3 regions of the Streptomyces sp. NPDC002853 genome follow, and region 2 is predicted to be linked to each of the others. Evidence: riboswitches for the same ligand, from Rfam matches in the RefSeq annotation. Region 2 holds a riboswitch; each other region holds the start of a gene.
What was found. A riboswitch is a leader RNA that binds a small molecule or an ion and turns the genes downstream of it on or off. The one in region 2 is predicted to bind S-adenosylmethionine.

Region 1: another riboswitch for S-adenosylmethionine. It lies ahead of thrC (threonine synthase); the one in region 2 lies ahead of ACWD02_RS00280 (aminotransferase class V-fold PLP-dependent enzyme).
Region 3: another riboswitch for S-adenosylmethionine. It lies ahead of ACWD02_RS12870 (putative leader peptide); the one in region 2 lies ahead of ACWD02_RS00280 (aminotransferase class V-fold PLP-dependent enzyme).

What each region holds. Positions count from the first base shown of each region.
Region 1 is NZ_JBSFUS010000009.1:352,936-357,083, reverse strand. Features, by position in the region: gene ACWD02_RS26185 (alpha,alpha-trehalose-phosphate synthase (UDP-forming)) at 1-443, opposite strand, end outside; gene ACWD02_RS26180 (hypothetical protein) at 493-771, opposite strand; gene ACWD02_RS26175 (glucosyl-3-phosphoglycerate synthase) at 861-1,805, opposite strand; SAM riboswitch class I at 1,975-2,109, shown strand; gene thrC (threonine synthase) at 2,127-3,443, shown strand; gene ACWD02_RS26165 (MoaD/ThiS family protein) at 3,546-3,821, shown strand.
Region 2 is NZ_JBSFUS010000001.1:53,959-58,106, reverse strand. Features, by position in the region: gene qcrB (cytochrome bc1 complex cytochrome b subunit) at 1-1,079, shown strand, start outside; gene trpD (anthranilate phosphoribosyltransferase) at 1,232-2,296, shown strand; SAM riboswitch class IV at 2,371-2,487, shown strand; gene ACWD02_RS00280 (aminotransferase class V-fold PLP-dependent enzyme) at 2,654-4,066, shown strand; gene ACWD02_RS00275 (glycerate kinase family protein) at 4,018-4,148, opposite strand, start outside.
Region 3 is NZ_JBSFUS010000004.1:363,445-367,592, forward strand. Features, by position in the region: gene ACWD02_RS12855 (LLM class flavin-dependent oxidoreductase) at 1-25, opposite strand, end outside; gene ACWD02_RS12860 (NtaA/DmoA family FMN-dependent monooxygenase) at 40-1,449, opposite strand; gene ACWD02_RS12865 (LLM class flavin-dependent oxidoreductase) at 1,467-2,723, opposite strand; gene ACWD02_RS12870 (putative leader peptide) at 2,802-2,927, opposite strand; SAM riboswitch class IV at 2,975-3,088, opposite strand; gene ACWD02_RS12875 (M13 family metallopeptidase) at 3,291-4,148, opposite strand, start outside.

The sequences.
Region 1 (4,148 bases), on a different contig from region 2:
ACCGCCGCGTCCGCTCCGGCGCTCTCGGCGAGTGCCTCGGCGAAGGCCTGGTTGTACGTCTCGTACGCCGCCCACTGCGCCCGGAACTCCGGGCCGAAGGCCGGCTCCAGCGGGGTCTGGTAGAGCATGTGGTGGACGAACCACAGGACCGAGTTCGCGATGCCGTTGTACGCGTCCGCGTGCACCCGCGGGTCGATGTCGAGCATCCGCACGCCGGGCTCGCCGACTCCGCGCCGTACGGCCTCGCGGTCGCCGTCGCCGAGCGCCGCGCAGACCCACAGGGCCGCGTCGTCGCCGCCGGAGTCGCCGATCGCGCTGAGCCCGGAGACGAGTCCGCCTCCGCCCCGCTTGGCCGTCAGTTCCCCGTTCTCCTCCAGGGTGTACGTGACGGGGCCGCGGTTGGACGCGACGAGGACCTGGGCGGAGGCGTGCTCGGAGACCATGAGGCGAACCTAGCCCCTGGGGCGGGGGCTCAAACACGTCCGAAGGGCCCTAGTCGCGCCTGCTCCTCGCGGCCGCCACCGCCAGCGCTCCCAGGGCGCACAGGGAGATCGCCAGTCCCGCGTACAGCATCGTGTCCGAGTCGCTGCCCGACTTGGCCAGTTCTCCCCGGGGGACGGGCGCGCCCTGTTGTTCCGGGGGCTCGGGCCGCGCCTGCGCCCACCGGGAGATGTCCTCGGCGTGGCCGATCGTCGGTGCGGCGGCGGACGCCGTGGCCGCGGACGCCGCGGACGCGCCGAGTGCTCCTGCCGCGAGGGTGGCCGTCGCCAAGGCCACGGCACCGACGCGTAGCGCGCTTCCCACTGCTTGTCTGACCCACATAAGTGGGGAATGTAGACAAAATGCCCGGCTTGGGGCGGTTACGCCACGCGGCGAGCCGTGTACTCCGCGATGCCGCTCATCGGTGGCCGCTCCTCCGTGTCCACCGAATGGGTCCGCGGCTCGAACCCCTGCTCGCCCCGTTCGAACTGGGTGAGCTCGGGCCGTACGAGATGGCCGCGCGCGAGCCGCAGCTGCGCCGTCCGGTAGATCGCCGCCGCCATCCGGCCGAGCGCCTGCCCGTCCTGGTGCCGGTGCTTGCGCACCCCGACATCGACCTGCGCGAGCGCGTCGAGGCCCACGGTGTGCAGCGCGTCGACGAGCAGCCCCAGCTCCACCCCGTAACCGACGGGGAACGGCAGCCGCTCCAGGAGGGACCTGCGCGCCGCGTACTCGCCGCCCAACGGCTGGACGAATCCGGCCAGTTGGGGCCAGTGCATGTTCAGCAGCGGGCGCGCCATCAGCTCCGTGACCCGGCCGCCCTGACCTGCGGTCTCACCCAGGGGACGGTCGTACATCGCCTTCACGAGGTGTACGTCGGGCTCGGTCAGGAGCGGGCCCACTATGCCGGTGACGAAGTCCGCCGAGAACTCCCGCAGGTCCGCGTCGACGAACGCGACGATGTCACCGCCGGTCACCAGGAGCGAGCGCCACATGACCTCGCCCTTGCCGGGCACGGCCGGGATGCGCGGCAGGATCACGTCCCGGTGCACGACCCGCGCGCCCGCCTTCCGGGCGACCTCGGCCGTACGGTCCCGCGAGCCGGAGTCGATCACCACGAGCTCGTCGACGAGAGCGGCCTTCTCGACCAGCTCACGGCGGATCTCGGCGACGATCTCGCCGACCGTCCCCTCCTCGTCGAGCGCGGGCAGCACGACGCTCACCGAGGTCCCCGACGCCCGCTTGGCGGCGACGAGCGCGCTGAGCGGACGGTCGGCAACGGACCAGGAACGCCTGGTCAGCCAGCGCTCGGCCTCTTCCAGCACGGGTGGCTCCTCCTGTGTGTGGCCTACATGTGATCCATCTCGCGGTTCGGACGACTATCTCAAGGGTCCAGGCCGTCGGTTACAGTCTTGAACAACGCCGATGACCATCGCATGCCGGGGTCATCGCGCGACAAATGCCCTGGGGCCCCTGAAGCCCCCGGCGCCATACCGCTCATCCAGAGGGGCAGAGGGATACGGCCCGTTGAAGCCCCGGCAACCATCCCGCCGACCGCGCACGCGAGGTCTCGGTGGGGAAGGTGCCAATTCCGTCTCGCGGCGAAATTCGTCGCGGGGAAGATGAGGAGAAAGGGCCTCGCCTCCATGGCTGCGCAGACTGTCGCAACGAACGACACCACCCCTTCCACCCAGGCTTCCACGGGTTCCGTGGACCTCGGCCCCGCATCGGGCCTCTCTTGCCGCGAGTGCGGCGAGCTCTACGCCCTCGGCCCGATCTTCGCCTGTCAGGCCTGTTTCGGCCCGCTCGAAGTGGCGTACGACCTGCCGACCGGTGACCCCGAGGCGCTCAGGAAGCAGATCGAGGCCGGCCCCGACAACATCTGGCGCTACGCCCCGCTCCTTCCCGTCCCGGCGAACGTCGCCGAGAAGCCGAACATCAACCCCGGCTGGACCAAGCTCGTCAAGGCCGACAACCTCGCCCGTGAGCTCGGCGTCGAGCAGGGCAAGCTGTTCGTCAAGGACGACTCCGGCAACCCGACGCACTCCTTCAAGGACCGCGTCGTCGCGCAGGCCATCGAGGCCGCGCGCGCCTTCGGCTTCACCACGCTCTCCTGTTCCTCCACCGGCAACCTCGCGGGCGCCGTCGGTGCCGCCGCGGCCCGCGCCGGCTTCCGCTCCTGCGTGTTCATCCCGCACGACCTGGAGCAGGGCAAGGTCGTCATGGCCGCGGTGTACGGCGGCGAGCTCGTCGGCATCGAGGGCAACTACGACGACGTGAACCGCTTCTGCTCCGAGCTCATCGGCGACCCGCTGGGCGAGGGCTGGGGCTTCGTGAACGTGAACCTGCGGCCGTACTACGGCGAGGGTTCCAAGACCCTCGCGTACGAGATCTGCGAGCAGCTGGGGTGGGTCCTTCCCGACCAGCTGGTCATCCCGATCGCCTCGGGCTCGCAGCTCACGAAGATCGACAAGGGTCTGAAGGAGCTCATCCAGCTGGGTCTGGTCGAGGACAAGCCCTACAAGATCTTCGGGGCGCAGGCCGAGGGCTGCTCGCCGGTGTCCACCGCCTTCAAGGCCGGGCACGACGTCGTGCGCCCCCAGAAGCCGAACACCATCGCCAAGTCGCTCGCCATCGGCAACCCCGCCGACGGGCCGTACGTCCTGGACATCGCGCGTCGCACGGGCGGTGCGGTGGAGGACGTGAACGACGAGCAGGTCGTGGACGCGATCAAGCTTCTCGCTCGCACGGAAGGGATCTTCGCGGAGACCGCGGGCGGCGTGACCGTGGGCGTCACGAAGAAGCTGCTCGATGCGGGGCTCATCGATCCCTCGCTGACCACGGTCGTGTTGAACACGGGCGATGGGCTCAAGACCCTCGACGCCGTTGCCGAGACGTCTCAGGCGACGGCGACGATCAAGCCCAGCCTTGACGCGTTTCGCTCCGCTGGTCTTGCCGGTTAGCCGCCGTAGGGCCTGAGCCTTCTTTCCGCCTGCGGACCGTTGTGGCTGGTCGCGCAGTTCCCCGCGCCCCTGAAGGGGCCCCACGCACCCCGAGGTGAATCCATGAGCGTAAACGTCCGCATCCCCACCATTCTTCGCACCTACACCGGCGGTCAGTCCGAGGTCGCCGCCGAGGGGGCGAACCTCTCCGAGGTCATCGCCGACCTGGAGAAGAACCACGCCGGTATCGCCGCCCGCGTCCTGGACGACCAGGGCAAGCTGCGGCGCTTCGTGAACGTCTACGTGAACGACGACGACGTCCGCTTCGAGCAGGGCCTGGAGACCGCGACGCCGGACGGCGCGGGGATCTCCATCATCCCCGCCGTCGCGGGTGGCTGAGCCTGGTTGATTCTTTAAGGAAATACCCTGCGTAATCCTTGTTGCCCCCTCCGCGAGAGAAGCGGAGGGGGCAATTCCATGTGGTTGAGCGCGGTACAGTTGGGAAACGAGCTTCCCCGTTTGTGCCGAGCGCATATACGAAGTCGCCCCGAGGGCGACAAGAAGTAGCCAAAGTGCACTGCCCATTTGCCCTTCCCGTGGCATTTGTCTGGCCCGACTTGCCCTGAACTCCGGTGAATTCTCCGCATATTACCGATCAGGCGTGCCCAGAATTCTCGTCCGATTGACCTGTTGCAGAGGGCAGTTGGACAGATACATTCAGCCGCG
Region 2 (4,148 bases):
TCCTGTCCGTGCCGATCGTGGGCACGTACCTGGCGATGTTCCTGTTCGGCGGGGAGTTCCCCGGCGGCGACTTCGTGGCCCGGTTCTACTCGGTGCACATCCTGCTGCTGCCGGGCATCATGCTCGGGCTCGTGGTGGCGCACCTGATCCTGGTCTTCTACCACAAGCACACCCAGTTCGCGGGACCCGGCAAGACGAACAAGAACGTCGTCGGCATGCCGCTGCTGCCCGTCTACATGGCGAAGGCCGGAGGCTTCTTCTTCCTGGTCTTCGGTGTGATCGCGGCCATCTCGGCGATCGCCACGATCAACCCGATCTGGGCGCTCGGTCCCTACCGTCCGGACCAGGTCTCCACCGGAGCGCAGCCCGACTGGTACATGGGCTTCTCCGAAGGCCTGATCCGTGTCATGCCGGGCTGGGAGATCAACGCCTGGGGTCACACGCTCGTCCTGGGCGTGTTCATCCCGCTGGTGATCTTCCCGCTGGTCCTGGTCGCCATCGCGGTCTACCCGTTCATCGAGTCCTGGGTCACCGGCGACAAGCGCGAGCACCACATCCTGGACCGCCCGCGCAACGTCCCGACCCGTACGGGCTTCGGTGTCGCGTGGATCACCTGGTACATGGTGCTGCTGATCGGTGGTGGAAACGACCTCTGGGCCACGCACTTCCACCTGTCGATCAACGCGATCACCTGGTTCGTGCGCATCGCCTTCTTCGTGGCACCGGTCCTCGCCTTCATCATCACCAAGCGGATCTGCCTGGGTCTGCAGCGGCGTGACAAGGACAAGGTCCTGCACGGACGCGAGTCGGGCATCATCAAGCGCCTGCCGCACGGTGAGTTCATCGAGGTCCACGAGCCGCTGGGCCAGGAGCAGCTGCACACGCTCACCGCGCACGAGCAGTACGCGCCGCTCGAGATCGGCCCCGCGGTCGACGAGAACGGCGTCGAGCGCAAGGTGTCCGGTTCGCAGAAGCTCCGGGCCAAGCTCAGCAAGGGCTACTACGGGGAGGACAACCAGATCCCCAAGCCCACCACCGAGGAGTACAAGGAGATCACGAGCGGCCACGGCCACCACTGATCCCTGAAGCTCTGACGTATCGAAGTTCCGACCCAGGTCGCCACGGCGAGAGCCCCGTCCCATGCATCCAGTGCATGGACGGGGCTCTTTGCCGTCCCCGGAGCTGGATAAGGTGTTCCTGTCCTACGTCTGAACGAACCCAGGAGCGGCAGATGAGCGCTGTGACCCCCGCAGGAGGCGACACCGCGGCGGCCCGTTCCTGGCCCGGTGTACTGAACGGCCTGCTCGACGGCCGCGACCAGAGCGCCGAGGACACGGCCTGGGCCATGGACCGCATCATGCGCGGCGAGGCGACCGACGCGCAGATCGCGGGTTTCGTCGTCGCCCTGCGGGCCAAGGGCGAGACCGTGGACGAGATCTCCGGCCTCGTCCGCACGATGTACGAGCACGCGAACGTGATCGAGGTGCCGGGGCGGACCGTCGACATCGTCGGCACCGGCGGTGACGGAGCCAAGACCGTCAACATCTCCACGATGTCCGCGATCGTGGCCGCGGGCGCGGGCGCGAAGGTCGTCAAGCACGGCAACCGCGCCGCATCCAGCGCCTCGGGAGCCTCCGACGTCCTGGAGAAGCTCGGGGTGAACCTGGAGCTGCCGCTGCATCGCGTCGTCGAGGTGGCCGAGGAAGCCGGGATCACCTTCTGCTTCGCCGTGAAGTTCCACCCGGCGCTGCGGCACGCGGGCGGGGCGCGCAGCCAGTTGGGCATCCGGACCGTCTTCAACGCCCTCGGTCCGCTCACCAACCCGGCCAAGGTGCGGGCCCAGGCGGTCGGCGTGGCCGACCCGAGGATGGCGCCGATCGTGGCCGGGGTCTTCGCCGAGCGCGGGCACTCCTCCCTGGTCTTCCGCGGCGACGACGGTCTCGACGAGCTGACGACCACCTCGACCTCCCGGGTCTGGGTGGTGCGGGACGGAGCCGTGCGCGAGGAGGCCTTCGACCCGCGGGACGTCGGCATCGACCTCGTCCCCGTCGAGGCGCTGCGGGGCGCCGACGCCTCGTACAACGCCGAGGTGGCGCTGCGCCTCCTGGACGGCGAGAAGGGCCCTGTGCGGGACGCCGTCCTGCTCAACACGGCGGCGGCCCTGGTGGCCCTCTCGCCGGGCGAGGGGACCCTGGTGGAGCAGATCGGCGCCGGCATCGCGAAGGCGGCGGAGTCGATCGACTCCGGGTCGGCGAAGAAGGCCCTCGAGCTGTGGGTGGCGGCCAGCAACAGGTGAGTGTGGCGCCCACCGCAGTCCGGCATCCGGACTGCGGTGGGCACCGAGAAGATCGTGTGGCAAGATGCTGCGCAGGTCATGAGTGACAGCGATTAGGCCCCGGCTCGCTGTCCGGCAACCCTCCGTCCGTGGCGGGGTGCCCCGGGTGAAGACCAGGCCGTGGACAGCAAGGTCCATGGCAAGCGCGGACCCCTGCGAACAACCCTGGGGTCCTGGTCCTCAAGGGAGCAGTCTCGTGAGCAAGCGAATGCGATAGGGCTTTCCGGCCCCTTTTCCGCACCCCCTTTTTCTTCTTCACTGCGGCGCCGTACGCGCGCTCTCGCAGTGAACTCGCCTGCCTTCCCACGGGAGTTCGCCATGTCCGCACGCTCTGTCGCCACCACCGAAGCCGTCTCCGCCGAGTCCGTCTCCGCCGAGTCCGCCGACCCCTGCTGTGCCGCGCCGCTGCCGGTGCTCGGCCGTGACGTCACCGTGCCGCTCGTCACCGGCGGCGAGGTGACCTACGCCGCGCTCGACTACGCGGCCAGCGCCCCGGCCCTGCAGCGGGTGTGGGACGACGTGGCCGCCTACGCGCCGTACTACGGCAGCGTGCACCGCGGTGCCGGGTACCTCTCGCAGCTCTCCACCGACCTCTTCGAGAACAGCCGGGTCACCGTCGCCGAGTTCCTCGGCTGCCGCGAGGACGACCAGGTCGTCTTCACCCGCTCGACCACCGACTCGCTCAACCTGCTCGCCGCCGCGCTGCCCGCCGACTGCCAGGTCTTCGTCTTCGAGACCGAGCACCACGCCTCGCTGCTTCCGTGGCGCGACGCCCGCGTGACGTACCTGAACGCCCCGCGCACCGCCGACCAGGCCGTCGCCACCCTGGAGCGCGCCCTCGCCGACCGCGACCCCTACGGCCCCGCCCTGGTCTGCGTGACCGGCGCGTCGAATGTCACCGGTGAGCTGTGGCCGGTCAAGGAGCTGGCCGCCGCCGCTCACGCGCACGGTGCCCGCATCGTCCTGGACGCCGCGCAGCTCGCGCCCCACCACCCGGTCTCCATCGCTGAGCTGGACGTCGACTGGGTCGCCTTCTCCGGCCACAAGCTGTACGCGCCCTTCGGATCGGGCGTCCTCGCGGGCCGCTCCGACTGGCTGCGGGCGGCCGAGCCGTACCTCGCGGGCGGCGGCGCGTCGCGGAAGGTCGCGCGGCGTACGGACGGCGGAGTGGACGTCGAGTGGCACGACACCGCGGCGCGGCACGAGGCCGGTTCGCCGAACGTCATCGGCGTGTACTCCATCGCCGCCGCCTGCAAGGCGCTGACCGAGGCCGGCTTCGACGAGCTCGTCGCCCGTGAGCGTCACCTCATCGCCAAGGTCCGCGAGGGCCTCGCCGAGGTGCCCGCCGTGAAGGTGCTCTCGCTCTTCGGCGACGACGCGCCGCGCGTCGGTGTCATCTCCTTCGTCGTGGAGGGCTGGAACAGCTCGCACTTCGCCGCCGCGCTCTCCGCCGAGTACGGCATCGGCGTACGCGACGGCCTCTTCTGCGCCCACCCGCTGGTGCGCACCCTCCTCGGCAGCGACCCGCAGACCCAGGGCGAGTGCGGTGCCCCCGAGGCCGCGCCCGGCGAGAAGTCCCTGAACGCGATCCGCGTCAGCTTCGGCGCGGGCACCCCGGACGAGCACGTGGAGCGTTTCGTGCGCGCCGTCAAGGAGCTCGTGGCGGACGGCGCACGCTGGAACTACCGCACCGAGGACGGGCGTTGCGTGCCGGACACCAACGCCGCCTGAGCCTTGGACCGTCCCCTCAGGCGTGACCCCAGGACGATCATCCGCAGGGCTCGTTCGGTCGCGTCGGTGAGGAACTCGCCAC
Region 3 (4,148 bases), on a different contig from region 2:
GGACGCCGAGAGGGATCGGTGACATGGGTGTGGTCCTCCTCAGTGGCCGGCGGACGCGGGCACGGGCTCGGGGGCGCTCGTGTCCGCGCCCGCGTCGGGGTGGGCCAGGCCCAGGTGGTCGCGCAGGGTGGTGCCCTCGTACTCCGTGCGGAAGACGCCGCGTTCCTGGAGCAGCGGGACCACGGTGTCGGCGAAGGCGTCGAGGCCACCGGGGGTGATGTGCGGGACGAGGATGAAGCCGTCGGCGGCGTCGGCCTGGACGAAGGAGTTGATCGTCTCGGCGACGGTGGCCGGGGAGCCGACGAAGGACTGGCGGCTTCCGGTCTCGATGACCAGGTCGCGGATGGACCACTTGTTCGCGGCGGCGAGCTCGCGCCACTCCCGTGCGGTGGCCAGCGGGTCGCGGTACATCCGTACCTGGGCCCGGCCGCGGGCGATGGTGTGCTCGCCCGGGTCCGGGTCGATGTCGGGCAGCGGGCCTTCCGGATCGTAGGCGGAGAGGTCGCGGTTCCAGACGAACTCCAGGTGCTTGATCGCGGTGGCGCCACTGACCTGCTTGCGCCGCACCTCCCTGGACAGCTCCTGCGCCTCGGCGTCCGTGTCCCCGAGGACGAAGGTCGCGGCGGGCAGGATGAGCAGCTGGTCGTGGGTGCGGCCGTGGCGGGCGAGGCGGCCCTTGACGTCGGTGTAGAACGCCTGCCCTTCCTTGAGCGTGCTGTACCGGCTGAAGATCGCGTCCGCGCCGGAGGCCGCGAATTCCCGCCCCTCCTCCGAGTCCCCCGCCTGGAAGATGACCGGCCGCCCCTGGGGGCTGCGCGGCACGTTGAACCGGCCCTGGATGTCGAAGTGCTGACCCCGGTGGACGAAAGCACCCGCCTGTGCGTCGCGCAGGAAGGTGCCGGTGGCCTGGTCGGCGACGATCTCGTCCCCGCGCCAGGAGTCGAACAACTCGTGCGCCGTGGCGAGGAACTCCTTGGCCCTGGAGTAGCGCTCCTCCTGCGGGAGGAATCCGCCGCGGCGGAAGTTCTCGCCGGTGAAGGCGTCCCAGGAGGTCACGACGTTCCACGCGGCGCGTCCGCCCGAGAGGTGGTCGAGACTGGCGAACTGGCGGGCCACCTCGTAGGGCTCGTTGAAGGTGGAGTTGATGGTGCCGGTCAGGCCGAGGTGTTCGGTGACGGCGGCGAGCGCGCCGAGGACGGTGAAGGTGTCGGGCCTGCCCACGACATCCAAGTCGTAGATCCTGCCGCCCTGTTCACGCAGCCGCAGCCCTTCGGCGAGGAACAGGAAGTCGAACTTGGCGCGCTCGGCGGTCCGCGCGAAGTGCGCGAAGGAGCTGAACTCGATGTGGCTGCCGGCCTCGGGGGCACTCCATACGGTGGTGTTGTTGACGCCGGGAAAGTGTGCCGCGAGGTGGATCTGCTTGAGGGGCTTGTCCGGTGACTTGGTCATGACGGGGTCCTTCCGGCTCAGGCGGTGGCGGCGTAGCGGCTGGCGGGGCGGGCGAGACCCAGGAGACCTCGCAAAGTGTCGGCCTCGTACGCGCGGCGGAAGGCGCCGCGCCGCTGGAGCTCGGGCACCAGGCCTCGGGTGATCGCCGGGAGGTCGTGGCCGACGACTGCGGGACGCAGCCGGAAACCGGTGAGCCCGGCCTGACTCAACTCGGTGAGCAGGTCGGCCAGTTGCGTGGGCGTGCCCGTGAAGACCCGCGCGTCGCTGGTGTACGGGTGGCCCGCGAGGGCGTCCAGTCGCTCGCGGCGGGCCGTGGCGGCGGCAGCGTCGTCGTCGAGGAACACGACGAGGTCGCCGAAGAGGTGCAGGGGTTCGTCGGCCCGCCCCGCGGCGTCCTGTTCACCGCGGACCGCCCTGACGACGGCGCGTGCGTGTCCGGCGTCGCGCGGCGTCACGTATCCGATGTCCGCCGAGCGGCCGAGCAGCCGGAGAGGCGCCTGGGTCGGGGACTCGTGGGCGAGCGCGCTGACGACGGGCCTGCCCTGCGGCGGCCTGGGCGTGATCGAGGGGCCCTTGACGCTGAAGTGCTTGCCCTCGAAGTCGACGTAGTGCAGCTTGTCGCGGTCGATGAAGCGGCCGGTGGCGACGTCCCGGATCTCCGCGTCGTCCTCCCAGCTGTCCCAGAGGCGGCGCACCACTTCGATGTGGTCGGCCGCCTCGTCGAAGAGGTCAGCGGTCAACTCCCGTACGTCCGGGCGTTCGAGGTCCTCGATTCCGAAGGCGGGAAATGTACGGCGTCCGAAGTGCGCGGCCTCGTTCCGGCGCGCCGACACCTGCACGCGGACGCCCGCACGGCCCGTGCTCACGTAGTCGAGCGTGGCGATCGCCTTGGATATGTGGAAGGGCTCCGTGTGTGTGGCCACCACCGTCGGCACCAGACCGATGTGCCTGGTCAGCGGGGCGACGCGGGCGGCGATGAGGACGGCGTCGAGCCGCCCGCGGATCTGGTCGGTGCGTCCGTCGGGCTCGGTGAAGTGCGAGGACTGCGGGCCGAGCCCGTCCTCGATCGTCACGAAGTCGAGGAGGCCGCGCTCGGCCTCCGTGACCAGATCGGCCCAGTACCGGGCAGTGAACAACTCCTGTGGACGGGACGCCGGTTCACGCCAGGCGGCCGGGTGCCAGCCCGCCCCGTCGAGTGCGACGGCAAGGTGCAGCGGGGCGGACGGAGCCGCGGGAGCAGAAGAGGACAGCGGGGATGAAGGTGATGACGACACGAGAGGAGTGCCTTCCTGATCGACCGTACGAGAACACCGGCCCCTCGGCTACGAGGGTGCGCGGCGGCGGGTGACGGGTCAGGAACGACAGAGCGCGCCGGCGACACGCTGCAGGTCGATGTGGTGCCGGGAGTACAGGTGCACCTGGCGGCTCGGGGCGATCACCACGGGGCGGGGGCCGGGCACCGGCGGCAGCAGCGGCACGACCGTCACCTCCGCCCTTCCGGCCCGGCGGGCCCACGGCCTCGCCGGTCTCGCGCTCGCGGAACCCTGGTCGGGCTCCGCCTGGTCCTCACCTGGAGCACCCCGCCGCGAGGCGCGGTTGCCGGTCAGCAAGCCAGGACTTGACGCTGACACTCGTAACCTGTTCGGACGCTACGTGAGGGCGCAGCCGTGCGCAATGCCCGTGGATCATGGCCGGGCCGGCATCACCGCACACGCCGTCCCCCTTCAGCGTCCGCCTTCGTCAGGCACAACCACCGGGCCGCTGGTTCTGTTCCGGCCCGCGCTGATGCGGTCGACGGACCGGGGCGGCCGCGGCCGAAGTGCCGCGTCCGCCCCGGGAGTTCACCAGATCCTGACGCGGTCCGCCCGCTCCAGCCAGAGACCGTCGCCCTCCCTCGTCCCGAACGCCTCGTGGAACTCGTCGAGGTTACGGACGATGTTGGCCCGGAACTCCGGCGGCGAGTGCGGGTCGATGGTGAGGTACTGCTGCTCCTGCTCCTTGCGGCGCTTGGTGCGCCAGCAGTAGGCCCAGTTCATGAAGAGCCGCTGGGAGCCGGTCAGGCCGTCCTTCGTGGGCATCGGGTCGCCGTTGAGCGCGATCTTGTACGCCGTGTGCCCGATGGTCAGGCCACCCAGGTCGCCGATGTTCTCGCCCACCGTCAGCGAGCCGTTGACGAACTCGCCGGGGAGGTTGCGGGGCGAGAACGCGTCGTACTGCTTGACCAGCGCCTTCGACTTCGCCTCGAACGCGGTCTTGTCGGCCGCGGTCCACCAGTCGTTGAGGTTGCCCGCGCCGTCGTACTGCGCGCCCTGGTCGTCGAAGCCGTGGCCGATCTCGTGGCCGATGACCGAGCCGATGCCGCCGTAGTTCTCGGCGGGATCGGCGTCGGGCGAGAAGAACGGCTTCTGCAGGATGCCCGCGGGGAAGCAGATCTCGTTGGTGCCCGGGTTGTAGTAGGCGTTGACGGTCTGCGGCAGCATGAACCACTCGTCGCGGTCGACCGGCGCGCCGATCTTCGCGAGCTGCCGGTCGGACTCGAAGGCGTCCGCCGCCTGCGCGTTGCCGAGCAGGTCGTCCGCGGACACCTGGAGGGCGGAGTAGTCGCGGAAGGTGTCGGGGTATCCGATCTTGGGACGGAAGGTGGCGAGCTTCTCGTACGCGCGCTCCTTCGTCTCATCCGTCATCCAGTCGAGCCGGGC